DNA from 3 places in the Clostridioides sp. ES-S-0108-01 genome. Region 1 is predicted to be linked to each of the others. Evidence: riboswitches for the same ligand, from Rfam matches in the RefSeq annotation. Region 1 holds a riboswitch; each other region holds the start of a gene.
What was found. A riboswitch is a leader RNA that binds a small molecule or an ion and turns the genes downstream of it on or off. The one in region 1 is predicted to bind cobalamin.

Region 1 (4,297 bases):
TAGCAACTTCTATTCCATTTGATGATGAAATGAAAGATAGAGTAAAAAAGCATCAAGAGAATAGACCTAGAAACTGGAATACCTATGAAATATATGAAGATATATATTCTATAATTGAAGAGATATATAAAGAACATGAAACTGTTATACTGGATTGTGTAACATTATTAGTAAATAATCTAATGTTTAAGTACAATCTAAATATAGAAGACTCTACTCAAGAAGAAATAAATAAATTAGAAGAGTACATAAAAGAACAAGTTAGCAAACTTATTAAAGAAATAGAAAAAATAAATCTATACTTTGTATTTGTGACGAATGAATTAGGTATGGGAATTGTTCCTGGGAATAAACTTAGTAGGATATATGCTGATGTTGTAGGTCGCATAAATCAATATATAGCATCAAAAAGTAATGAAGTTTATTTTGTAGTTAGTGGCATACCTATGAAAATAAAGGAGTAGTATGTGATTATGAAAAGATTTATTTTAATACTACAGTTTTTGACAAGGATACCTATAAAATTAAATGTAGGATTTGATGATGAATTTTATAAATCAATAGTATATTTTCCACTTGTAGGTTTTGTCATAGGTATATTATCCTATTTAGTAGGATGGATTTCTATGCTTTTATTTGAACCATTTATAGCTTCTATAATAATAACTCTAGCTGTTGTCTTAATTACTGGAGGACTTCATATAGATGGATTAGGAGATACATTTGATGCAATATATAGTTATAGAGACAAAGAAAAAATGCTTGAAATAATGAAAGATTCAAGATTAGGTACAAATTCACTTTTAGCGATTATGTTTGTACTTTTATTAAAGATTGGATTCATCTACAATATAATAAGTAATGATTCATTGTGGGTTATAATTTTTATGCCAATGATTGCAAGGCTAGGAGTAATGTTATTGACATATAAAACTGTGACACCAAGAAAAAAAGGAATGGGAAATTTATTTATAGGAAAATTAACTACAAGTATGTTAATAACTGCTATAATATACACATTATTGATAGTTGCTCTTATTACTAAATTTATATTCTTATTACCTAATATAGTGTTGATTAAAGTACTAAGTTCAGCTATAGTAGTTTTTGTATTTATAATATTATTCAAAAAACATATTTATAAAAAGATTGATGGAGTAACAGGAGATATATTAGGCTGTGGAATAGAACTTTCAGAGCTTGTATATTTGATTTACATATATTTGTTAATTTTTATGTTTTTTTAAACTAAAAAGTGGTGATAATGTGATAAGATTAATATTAATAAGACATGCATTGACAAATGATAATAAAAAGGGAAAATTATCAGGTCATATAAATAGTTGTATTAGTGAAGAGGGTAAGCTCCAAATAAATAAAATTACTAGATATTTGAGTAATGAAGACATAGACAAGATTTATACAACACCATCTACACGTACTAAATATACAATAGAAAAAATATCAAAATTGAAATTATTAGAAATAGAAGAAAAAGAAACTTTAAGAGAAATTAGTTTTGGAGACTTTGAAGGAATAACTTTTGAAGAAATTAAAACCAAATATCCAGATGAGTTTGAAAAAATGATAAAAGAAGGCAACAACTATAGATATCCAAATGGAGAAAGTTTGATAGACTCTTACAAAAGAGTGGCAAAAGAAATTGATAATATAATTTTAGAAAATGATAGTAATTCAGATACAAAAACAATACTTATATGTTCTCATGCAGGAACGATAAGAAATATAATAACACATTTAATTTCTGGTAGTTATAAATATCATTGGAATTTTAAAATTGATAATGCATCTATTACGGTTTTAGAAGTTGATAGTGGATTTGCTGTAATAGATAAAATGAATTTTACAGACTTTATATAATTTAATCAAAACTAAAAATTACAATATGTGTTTGCAATATACCTGTAAAATTAGAAATGAAAATAGAATATTAGATTAAAATTAGGTTCTTAATTAGATGTTAAAAGGGAAAAAGGTTAGATGCCTTTGCAGCCCCCGCTACTGTGAAACCAACGAAACTATAAATACCACTGTCAATTTGATGGGAAGGTTATAGAAGTAGGATGAAGTTAAGCCAGGATACCTGCCTAATTTAATTTAAAACAAGAGGTCTTCGGGGTGAAAGATTTTTAATTAATATATATAAAAGTCCTATCTTTAGAAGTATTAGGGCTTTTTTTAATTTAATTTTTAGTAAATTTTAACAAGGAGGTATGAAGAGTGGGGAAAAAAATAATGCTACAAGGAACAGCGTCAAATGTAGGTAAAAGTATCTTAGTAGCAGGGTTGTGTAGAATATTTAAACAAGATGGTTATACTGTTGCTCCTTTTAAGTCACAAAATATGGCTTTAAATTCTTTTATAACTAAAGAAGGTTTAGAAATGGGAAGAGCACAGGTATTTCAAGCAGAGGCTGCAAAAATAGAGCCAATAGCTGATATGAATCCAGTTTTACTAAAGCCTTCTGGAAATAATAAAAGTCAAGTTATTGTAAGAGGGAGAGTAGTAGGAGAAATGCCTTCTTCTGAATATCATGATTACAAACTAGAGTTAGTAGATGTATTGAAGGAAACCTTTAATAGCTTGAATTCAAGGTATGATATTGTGGTTATGGAAGGTGCAGGAAGTAATGCAGAGATAAATTTAAAAGATAGAGATATCTCTAATATGGGTATGGCAGAAATCGCTGATGCACCTGTAATAATAGTCGGAGATATTGATAGAGGAGGCGTATTTGCATCATTAGCAGGTACAATGCTTTTGTTAAATGAAGATGAGAAAAGAAGAGTAAAAGGTGTAATAATCAATAAATTCAGAGGGAAAAAAGAACTTTTACAAGATGGTGTAAATATGCTAGAAGACATAATAAAAGTACCTGTCATAGGAGTAGTGCCTTATACAGATATAAAAATAGAGGATGAAGACAGTGTAACTACGAGATTTAAGAAGAAAATGAATCAAAGCGATATAAACATAGAAATAATTAGAACTCCACATATGTCAAATTTTACAGACTTTAATATATTTGAGACACAGGAAGATGTAAGTATCAGATATGTAGACTACGGAGAATCTTTGGGAAATCCAGATATGGTAATAATACCTGGAACTAAGAGTACTATAGACGATTTAACATATATAAGAAAAAGTGGTCTTGAATCACAAATCAAAAATTTACATAGTCAAGGTAAATTGATATTTGGTATATGTGGTGGATATCAAATGCTAGGTAAAAAATTAAAAGACCCTTATCATGTTGAAAGTGAAATTGAAGAAGTTGACGGAATAGGTCTTTTAGATACAGAAACAACTTTTGAGAAAGAAAAGACTACAACACAGGTAGAGGCTACTATTGTTGAATGTAGCAGTGAATATATGAATGACCTTAAGGGTAAGAAAGTAAAAGGTTATGAAATTCATATGGGTATTACAAATCGAGGTAATGATGTAAGAAGCTTAGATTTGATAACTAAAAAACTTGATAAAGAAGTGAGTTATACTGAAGGAAGTGTAAATAAAGAAGGGAATGTAATTGGGACTTATCTTCATGGAATATTTGATGAAATAAGTTTTACAAGAGCAATTTTAAACAATATAAGAAAGAAAAAAGGATTAGGAGAATTAGAAAGCAAAGTAAACTCTTTTAATGAATTTAAGGATAAAGAGTATGATAAGTTGGCTGATTTTTTAAGAGAGCATTTAGATATAGACAAAATATATGAGATTATGAAATAAGGATAACTTTTATTTATAATTTAGGTAGGAGGTGTATTATGAAAAAAATTTTAATTGCGGGTACTAGTAGTGGGGTAGGTAAAACAACAATATCATTAGGAATAATGCAAGCTTTAGTTAAGAGAAATATGAAAGTACAGCCATATAAAGTAGGGCCAGACTATATAGACCCTTCATATCACACTTTTATAACTGGGAGACATTCCAGAAATTTAGATTCTTATATGTTAGACGATGAAAAAATAAAGTATATAGTAAATAAGTCCTCAAAAGACGCAGATATTTCAGTAATAGAAGGTGTCATGGGTTTATATGATGGTTTTGGAATAGATTTAGATAATTGTACAAGTTCACATACTTCAAAGGTATTAAAATCGCCTGTTATATTAGTTATAAATGGGAAATCTATGGCAGCATCTAGTGCTGCTATGGTACTTGGATATAAGGAACTAGATAAAGATGTAAATATACAAGGTGTCATAGTAAATAATGTGAAGACTAATAGTCATTATCAAATAATCAAGAGTTCTATAGAAAAATA
Region 2 (4,297 bases), on a different contig from region 1:
AAGATATAAGAAAAAATGCTTATAAAGATATTGTTTCACGTTTTACCAAAATACACAATGACAATATTATGGATAAAATTAAATATGCCTTTGTACTTTACAATATGGACAAGCATCCAGCATTAGACAGCCTAACTAGAAGAATAGTTAATGACATAAGAAATATAGATACAAATAAAGATATTATGGAGATTTTAAAGTCCTTAGATGTAATATATTTAACTTACTTTGAGTATATATTAAATGGAGAAGAAAGTAGTTCTACATATGATGAAAGTAATGTAAAAGATGTTGACGTAAATTTTGATACATTTGCTGACTTTATGTATGAAGAACTTTATAGTGATGAAGAAGAAAATATTATTGAAAGTGATATAGACTCTATATCTTCATCTATTCTTATAGAAGGAGTAGGAGATTTTGAGGATTCTCAATCTAGTAATTCAGCAGACAGGGTTATATATGTTGATGAAGAGACTGCAAATAAAATATATTCAAAAATAGAACATTATTATGGGAAAACTTATTTGAGTAAAGGTGAAATTAAAAAGATTGAAACACAAAATTGTAGAAATGTTCATGAAGGGTGTAGAATACACTTTACAGATGGAGTTCTTAGAAGTGAGTGTAATAATGTATTCCAGTTAAAATATGTAACAAGGCAAAAAGAAAATAATTTAGGGAAATTTAGAGAACATGCTAGAATGTATAGACAGCAGATAAAGAGATTAAAAGAAAGTTTAGCTAGAATTTTGATAGAAGAAAATGCTAAAACTAGAGTATACTCTGATTGTGGCACTATATTAGCAAATAGAGCCTGGAGAGTTGGTAGAAGTAATAATAATAAAATATTTTATAAAGATATAGAAAATGAAAAAGGAAAATATGTTATTGATATATTATTAGATGCAAGTGGCTCTCAAAGCAGGAATCAAGGAAATGTAGCAATTCAGGCGTATATAATCGCAAATGCCCTAACAGTAGTTGGTATACCAAATAGAGTTATGGGATTTTCTAGTTTTTTGGATTATACAATATTAAAAAGATTTAAAGATTATGATGATAGTTTAAAAAATAGCGAAAATATATTTGAATACTTTTGTGCTGGTAATAATAGAGACGGTTTGGCTATAAAATCTATATGTAGTGGTCTAATAAATAGAGATGAAGAAAATAAAATTTTGATAGTTCTTAGCGATGGAAGGCCAAATGATGTAAAGATAGGAAAAAATAGTGAGAGAACCTTAAGGGGAGAAAAAGCTTATAGAGGTATAGTTGGTTTGAGAGATACAGCCAATGAGGTAAGAAAGGCTAGAAAACAAAATATATTGGTATTAGGAGTATTTACAGGAAAAGAATCAGAACTTGAGGCTGAAAGATTAATATATGGAAATGATTTTATATATTCTAGAGATATAACTAGATTTTCTGATGTGGTTTCAATGTATTTAAAGAAGATAATTAGAAATTAATCAAAATTATAAAAAATAATTTATATGCATAAAAATATAAAAATAAATAAAATTTGTGAAAAACATAGAAATTTTCACAGAAAAGGTATACAATGATTTATATAGAAATGATTTAAGAATAATTTAAAAATTAAATATATAATATTATAGGTTCTTTAAGTAAGATTAATAGGGAAAAAGGTTAAATTCCTTTACAGTCCCCGCTACTGTGATGCAGACGAAACTTTTGTTAGCCACTATGATGATATATTTTTATATTTCATGGGAAGGAAGAGAAGTAGGATGAAGCTAAGTCAGGAGACCTGCCTAAAATATTAAAGTAATTTCTTCGGGGATGGAGAAAGTTTCTTATAATAATTATGCAGATATATTTATTTTATGTGTTTGTATTTGGATTTTCGGAAATTGGAAGCCTAACCATCGAGTTAGGCTTTTTTATTTTATTAGGTAAATCAGACATATATTATTTATGTTTTAATTATTGGAAAAGGAGAGAGGGGATACTAAAATGAAACAGAATATCAAGTTAGGGGTTATCACTGCACTTATGTTAATCATTTTAACTCCAGTTACGTCAAATGCAATGCATATAATGGAAGGTTATTTACCAGTAAAATGGTCTATAGCATGGGGAGTTATATTTATACCATTTTTCTTAGTAGGACTCAAATCAATAGGTAAAATAGTAAAGCAGGACCCTAAAAAGAAAGTATTATTAGCACTATGTGGAGCATTTGTATTTGTATTATCGGCACTAAAAATACCTTCAGTAACAGGAAGTTGCTCACATCCTACTGGAGTAGGTCTTGGAGCAATAATGTTTGGACCAAGTGTAATGTTTGTTCTTGGAACGATAGTTTTAATATTCCAAGCGTTACTATTAGCACATGGAGGAATAACTACCTTAGGAGCGAACGCTTTTTCAATGGCTATTGTAGGGCCAATTATATCATTCTTAATATTTAAAGCATTAAAGAAAAAAGACGGAAATAATGCAATGCCAGTATTTCTTGCAGCAGCAATAGGAGATTTGGCTACATATACAATAACTTCGATACAGTTGGCACTGGCTTTCCCAGATCCATCAGGTGGAGTGATGGCTTCAGCAATTAAATTCTTAGGAATTTTCTTTATGACTCAAATACCAATAGCAATAGCAGAAGGTATTCTTACTGTAATTGTATATAATTTAGTTACAGAAAATGGAGAAAAAAGTATACTAGAAAATAGTGATAAAGGAGTTAAAGCTAATGAGTGCTAAAACAAAGACGAAAACTAATATATTACTACTTTTATTAGTAGTGGCTCTTATCATATTCCCATTGCTTGTTAACTCAGGTGCTGAATATGGAGGGGCAGATGGTCAAGCTGAAAGTGAAATTACTAAGATAAATCCAGATTATGAGCCATGGTTTAGTAGTCCATATGAGCCACCAAGTGGAGAAATAGAAAGTTTATTATTCTCTGCACAGGCAGCTCTAGGAGCAGGTGTAATAGGGTACATACTAGGTCTTCAAAGAGGAAAGAGAAGTTAATTATGCTTATAATTGATAAATATGCATACACAAATAGATTAAGTAAAGTAAATCCAAATAAAAAAGTAGCCATAGGAGTAATCTTTCTGATTGCTTCTATGGTAATAAAAAATATATTTGTTTTAAGTGGAATTATGATTTTAATGAGTATTCTAGTTGTTTGTGTGGCTGGAATAGATTTAAAGAATTATTTAAAATTACTCAGAATACCAATGTACTTTTTATTTCTTAGTGTAGGAATAACCCTTGTAAATATATCTTTTAATAAGGCAGACTTATTATACAGCTTTGAAATTTTTAGTTTCAATGTAGGAATATCAAAGGCATCTATTGACACGTCCATTCACGTGTTATTTAGGGCTATGTCTTGTTTGACTTGTGTGTACTTTTGTATACTTACAACACCTTTTAATCAGTTAATATTCTTCTTTAGAAAACTGCATTTACCTGATACTTTTGTTGAGCTATCAATGTTAATATATAGGTTTATATTTATATTTCTAGAAGAATTTTCAGAAATATATAAGTCACAAGAGCTAAGATTTGGGTACATAAATTTAAAAACTTCATATAAATCCTTAGGAATTCTTGGAAGTATGCTGTACAAAAGACTTATGACAAGGTATGATGATATGTGTATATCATTAGACATAAAATTGTATGATGGTAAATTTCACATAGTAGGGGATAATGATGTTTAAAATAAATAATTTAACTTATCAATATGAAAAGAATGCCAATGCATTATTAAACATTAATATGGATTTCTCAAAAGGAAATGTTATAGGTATAATAGGTTCAAATGGTTCAGGAAAATCAACATTATTTATGAATTTAATGGGTATATTAAAACCTACATCTGGAGAAATTCTTTTTAAAGAAGAAAAATTAAAATATGATAAGAAAAGTTTGTATAATCTTAGAAAAAATGTGGGTATTGTCTTTCAAGACCCAGAAAAACAAATTTTTTATTCAAAAGTATATGATGATATAGCATTTGCAATGAGAAACATTGGTATGGATGAAAAAACAATTAAAGAGAGAATAAACAAAGCTCTAGTAGCTGTTAATGGAATAGATTTTATAGACAGACCAGTACATTTTCTTAGTTATGGTCAGAAAAAAAGGGTAGCGATAGCATCAGTTATAGCAATGGAAAATGAAATTATATTGCTTGATGAGCCTACAGCTGGCTTAGACCCAGTAAGTACTAGGTCTATTGTAGACATAATAAAGGGATTAAATAAAGATAATATAAAAATAGTAATATCCAGTCATGATATGAACTTA
Region 3 (4,297 bases), on a different contig from region 1:
GTTTTTCCAGCACCATTACTTCCTAAAAGACATAATATTTCTCCATTTTTTACCTCTATATTTATATCACTCACAACTACTTTTTTATTATATCCTACACTTAAATTATTAGTTCTCAACATATCTAAGTCCTATCCTTCCTTTTCATCAATAGCATTACTACAATCGGTGCTCCTAACAAAGATGTTATTGTACTTATTGGTAACTCTACTGGTGACAAAATTACTCTTGATATTAAATCACAAAGGGCTGTAACTATACTTCCTAAAAAGATTACTACTGGTATTAGTACCCTATTATCTGACGTCTTAAATATCAATTTTGAAATTTGAGGCACTGCAAGTCCAATAAATCCTATAGGTCCTGCAAATGCCGATACTATTGCTGCCAATATACTAGATATAAATACTATAAAAACTCTAAAAAATTTTATATTTATACCAATACTTTTTGCATACTCTTCTCCTAATAAAAAAGCATTTAAAGGTTTTATTATGAATATAGTCATCAAAAGACCTAACATACCAACTATTATAAGTATTTCTACCTTTTCCCATGTAAATCCAGAAAAGCTTCCCATAGACCATATAGTAAATTCTTTTAGTTTCTCACTATTTGCAAATGATTGTAATACGTTTGTTATACCACTACACACATATCCAGTCATAATTCCTATTATTAAAAGAGTTGTTATATTCTTTACCTTATTTGCAAATAAAATGACTATAGACATTACAATTAAAGCTCCTACAAATGCTGCTACAAATATACTCATTGAATTTATACTCTCAAATCCCAATGTGTATCCTCCCAAAATCATAAGTGCTACTGACAAAGTAGAACCTGAAGATACACCTAATATATATGGTTCAACTATTGGATTCTTAAAAAATATCTGTAGTAAAATACCAGATACTGCTAAGCATGCTCCACCTACCATAGTTGCAAGTACTCTAGGAATTCTTATATTATATATTATTTTATAATGCTCTGTATTATCCATACCTCTTAATACAACATCTATTATTTCTTTCAGCTCAATTTTTACAGAGCCAAATGCTACACACACTAAAAAAGTAAGTATCATACTTATAATTAGTCCTATAAATACTGTAGTATTCTTTATTCTCATTTTATTGATAAAATCCATTTATATACTCCTCTTAACAACCTATATTAACTAAAATCCATAAAACTCATCTTTTAGTGTCGTCTTCTATATTATTTATCATAATTTATATAATGTTTGATTTTTTCACCTGTAGTACCTGGATGAAACATCTCAATTAAATCTACTATTAATTCATCAGTCTTATCTACTGATTGATAATAATCTGGAGCAAATACCCATAAGTTACCATTTTTTACAACATCTAAATCAGCCAATATAGGTGCGCTAGATTTTATAAAGTCTAAGTTTGGTGTATAATCTGAACTTGATGAGTATACAAATATATCTGCATCTTTTGCAACTTCATGTAATTGTTCAATGCTTACTCGTCCTTCATTTGAATCTATTGAAGCACATGCATTTATTCCACCAGCCATTTTTATCATATTATCTACATATGAATCTTTAGGCGCTATATAAGCATTTCCTTCATATACAGATGCCCATACAACTTTAGGCTTAGCTTTGTTCTTTATTTTTTCACTTACTTCTTCTATCCTTTGTACTGTTTTATCTAGTTCACTAGTAGCTATATCTTCTTTATCATAAAAGGCAGCTATCAAACTTGTCCACTCCATTCTTCCAAATGGATTTTGCTCTTTATATTCATTATCTACAACATAATTAAGCCCTAATTCTTTTAGTTTATCAATAAATTTTGTATCAGCTTCTGATAAACCACTACTCACTATAGTTAAATCAGGATTTAAGTCTACTATTTTTTCATAATCTGGTGCTAAGTTTGAACCAACATAATGTATCTTTCCATCCTTCATTAAATCTTTAATTTCTTTTATAGTCCAATATTGTTCTTCTGTTGTCACTGCTTTTATACTATCTAGTTCTCCTATTGTTCTTAGAGAACAAGCTTGTGTTGTGGATGCTATTAGTACATTATCTACAGGTGTTCTAACTATATTAGAATTTTTATACTTTTTAGGAATTTTAATCTTCTTAGGAATTAAAATTAGTTCTCTATTATCTCCATCAGTCACTTTTTTAATTCCATCTTCTAAATCCTCAACACTAAATCCACTTGCATATTTTAATTCTAACTTTTTACCACTACTAACTTGTGTATTATCTTTATCATTTTTACTGCATCCTATAAGACCTCCAACTAAAAAAACTACCATAACAATTAAAAAAAACTGCTTTAAAACATTTACCTTAAATTTCATCTCTTTCACTCCAATATCTTATTTTTTATGAGTGGCTAAAAAACTTTAATAATATATACTTTTTTAAAATATATCTTATTAAAATTATCTTAAAGTCATCTTTAATAAGTATAACCTTTTAATAAAATAAAAAACTTCTCCTAACTTAGAAAGGAGAAGTCTTATATATCAACTTTACAAAAAATGAATTGATATTTTCATTTTATTATAAATTACAATTTCCACCCTAAATTGAACCTATGTAATACTGGGCAGGTCTCCTGACTCACGGCTTTCCCTCTATCATCCTTCCCAAAATCTCTTACAAATCTCAGTGGATTTTGATTTCGTATCCGTATACAGTAGCGGGGGCTGTAGTGAATTTTCATCACTTTCCCTATTAAACTAATCTAGTACCCTAGTATTATTTAATTTAATTTTTGTTAAGATAATTGTAGTTTATTGTTGGCAACTTTGCAAGGTTGATTTAGCATATATTTAATTCATTCATCAATTTTTTAATCTCACATACTTGATTTTCATTTGGTTTTATAAAAGGAGCAGTCATATAATCACTTACTTTTAATCCTCTAATATTCATAGCTTTTTTCATTGCTGGTATAAATGGGTTTGTTATTGAATAAAAATCCATTGCTTTATTAATATATTTTTGAATTTCTATAACCTTATCCATATCTCTATTATTATAAGCTTCAGCCCATTTAGAACAAACTTCTGGAATTAAATTTGATAGTCCCCCTATACAACCAGCTCCTCCAGACATTAGATTATGTATAAAATTTTCGTCATAACCACTATATATCTTAAACTCTGGGAACTCTGCTTTCATAGTATTTATTAACTCTCTGGTATGTCCCATCAAAGTTACTGTATCCTTATATCCAACTATATTTTTATGCTTTCTCACAAGTCTTAGTGCAAGTTCTGGACTTAAATCATAGCCAGTTCTATCTGGATAATTATATAAATATATTTCTGCTTCTGTATTTTTAGCTATTTCACTATAAAACAATTCAATACTATCATCATCAAGAGAGAAATAATAAGGGCTTATTATCATAACTCCATCTGCTCCACTATTATGTGCATAATTTGAAAGCTCTATAGATTCATCTACACACATACGGCTTGTACCTATAAACACTTTTACTCTCTTATTTACATAACTAGTTACTAAATCTATAAGTTCTTTTTGCATATCCATAGACATATTAAAGAACTCTCCAGTACTTCCCATTATAACTAGTCCATCTACACCTCCATCTATAAGATAGTCGTATACTCTTTTATTTCCTTCTTTATCTAAATTTCCTTCTTCATCAAATATTGTAACAACCGGTGTCAAAAACTCTGCTTTCATAATTTAAACTCCTAAAATTTATTTTAATATGTTCATTAATACATTAGACTCTGTCTTAACATTGATTACATTAAAACATTTACTTAATGTAATTTTTTAAAATTCCAATACTCTCAATCTCACATTCAATTACATCTCCACTACTCATATATCGAGGAGGTGAAAAGCCCATCCCTACTCCAGAAGGTGTTCCAGTAGCTATAATGTCTCCAGCCTCTAAAGTCATACCTTTTGAAAGTTCTGAAACTATGTCTGAAACGTCTGATATGAACAGCTTTGTATTAGAACTTTGTCTTTCTTCACCATTTACTCTACTACATACCTTAAGTTTTATAGGAAAAGGAACTGCACTTTTATGTAAGATACATGGACCTAAAGAAGTAAATGTATCTAATCCCTTTCCTCTAAACCATTGAACGTGCTCTTTTTGCAACTTTCTAGCAGAAATATCATTTATAACAGTGTAACCAAAGATATAATCTTCTACCTCTTCTTTTTTAATATTAACACCTGTTTTACCTATTACTACTCCAAGTTCAACTTCATAGTCTAGTTGTTTATTTATATCAAAATGACCATCTATCT

Region 2: another riboswitch for cobalamin. It lies ahead of IR152_RS15515 (energy-coupling factor ABC transporter permease); the one in region 1 lies ahead of IR152_RS12560 (cobyric acid synthase).
Region 3: another riboswitch for cobalamin. It lies ahead of IR152_RS09950 (ABC transporter substrate-binding protein); the one in region 1 lies ahead of IR152_RS12560 (cobyric acid synthase).

What each region holds. Positions count from the first base shown of each region.
Region 1 covers NZ_JADGMN010000012.1:93,681-97,977, forward strand. Annotated here, with positions in the region: gene cobU (bifunctional adenosylcobinamide kinase/adenosylcobinamide-phosphate guanylyltransferase) at 1-464, shown strand, start outside; gene cobS (adenosylcobinamide-GDP ribazoletransferase) at 474-1,247, shown strand; gene IR152_RS12555 (histidine phosphatase family protein) at 1,267-1,881, shown strand; cobalamin riboswitch at 1,948-2,127, shown strand; gene IR152_RS12560 (cobyric acid synthase) at 2,242-3,756, shown strand; gene IR152_RS12565 (cobyrinate a,c-diamide synthase) at 3,795-4,297, shown strand, end outside.
Region 2 covers NZ_JADGMN010000019.1:56,865-61,161, reverse strand. Annotated here, with positions in the region: gene IR152_RS15520 (nitric oxide reductase activation-like protein) at 1-1,472, shown strand, start outside; cobalamin riboswitch at 1,604-1,797, shown strand; gene IR152_RS15515 (energy-coupling factor ABC transporter permease) at 1,981-2,733, shown strand; gene IR152_RS15510 (energy-coupling factor ABC transporter substrate-binding protein) at 2,723-3,007, shown strand; gene cbiQ (cobalt ECF transporter T component CbiQ) at 3,010-3,708, shown strand; gene IR152_RS15500 (energy-coupling factor ABC transporter ATP-binding protein) at 3,701-4,297, shown strand, end outside.
Region 3 covers NZ_JADGMN010000009.1:4,733-9,029, reverse strand. Annotated here, with positions in the region: gene IR152_RS09960 (ABC transporter ATP-binding protein) at 1-122, opposite strand, end outside; gene IR152_RS09955 (FecCD family ABC transporter permease) at 125-1,150, opposite strand; gene IR152_RS09950 (ABC transporter substrate-binding protein) at 1,222-2,352, opposite strand; cobalamin riboswitch at 2,585-2,767, opposite strand; gene IR152_RS09945 (dihydrodipicolinate synthase family protein) at 2,819-3,712, opposite strand; gene IR152_RS09940 (fumarylacetoacetate hydrolase family protein) at 3,792-4,297, opposite strand, start outside.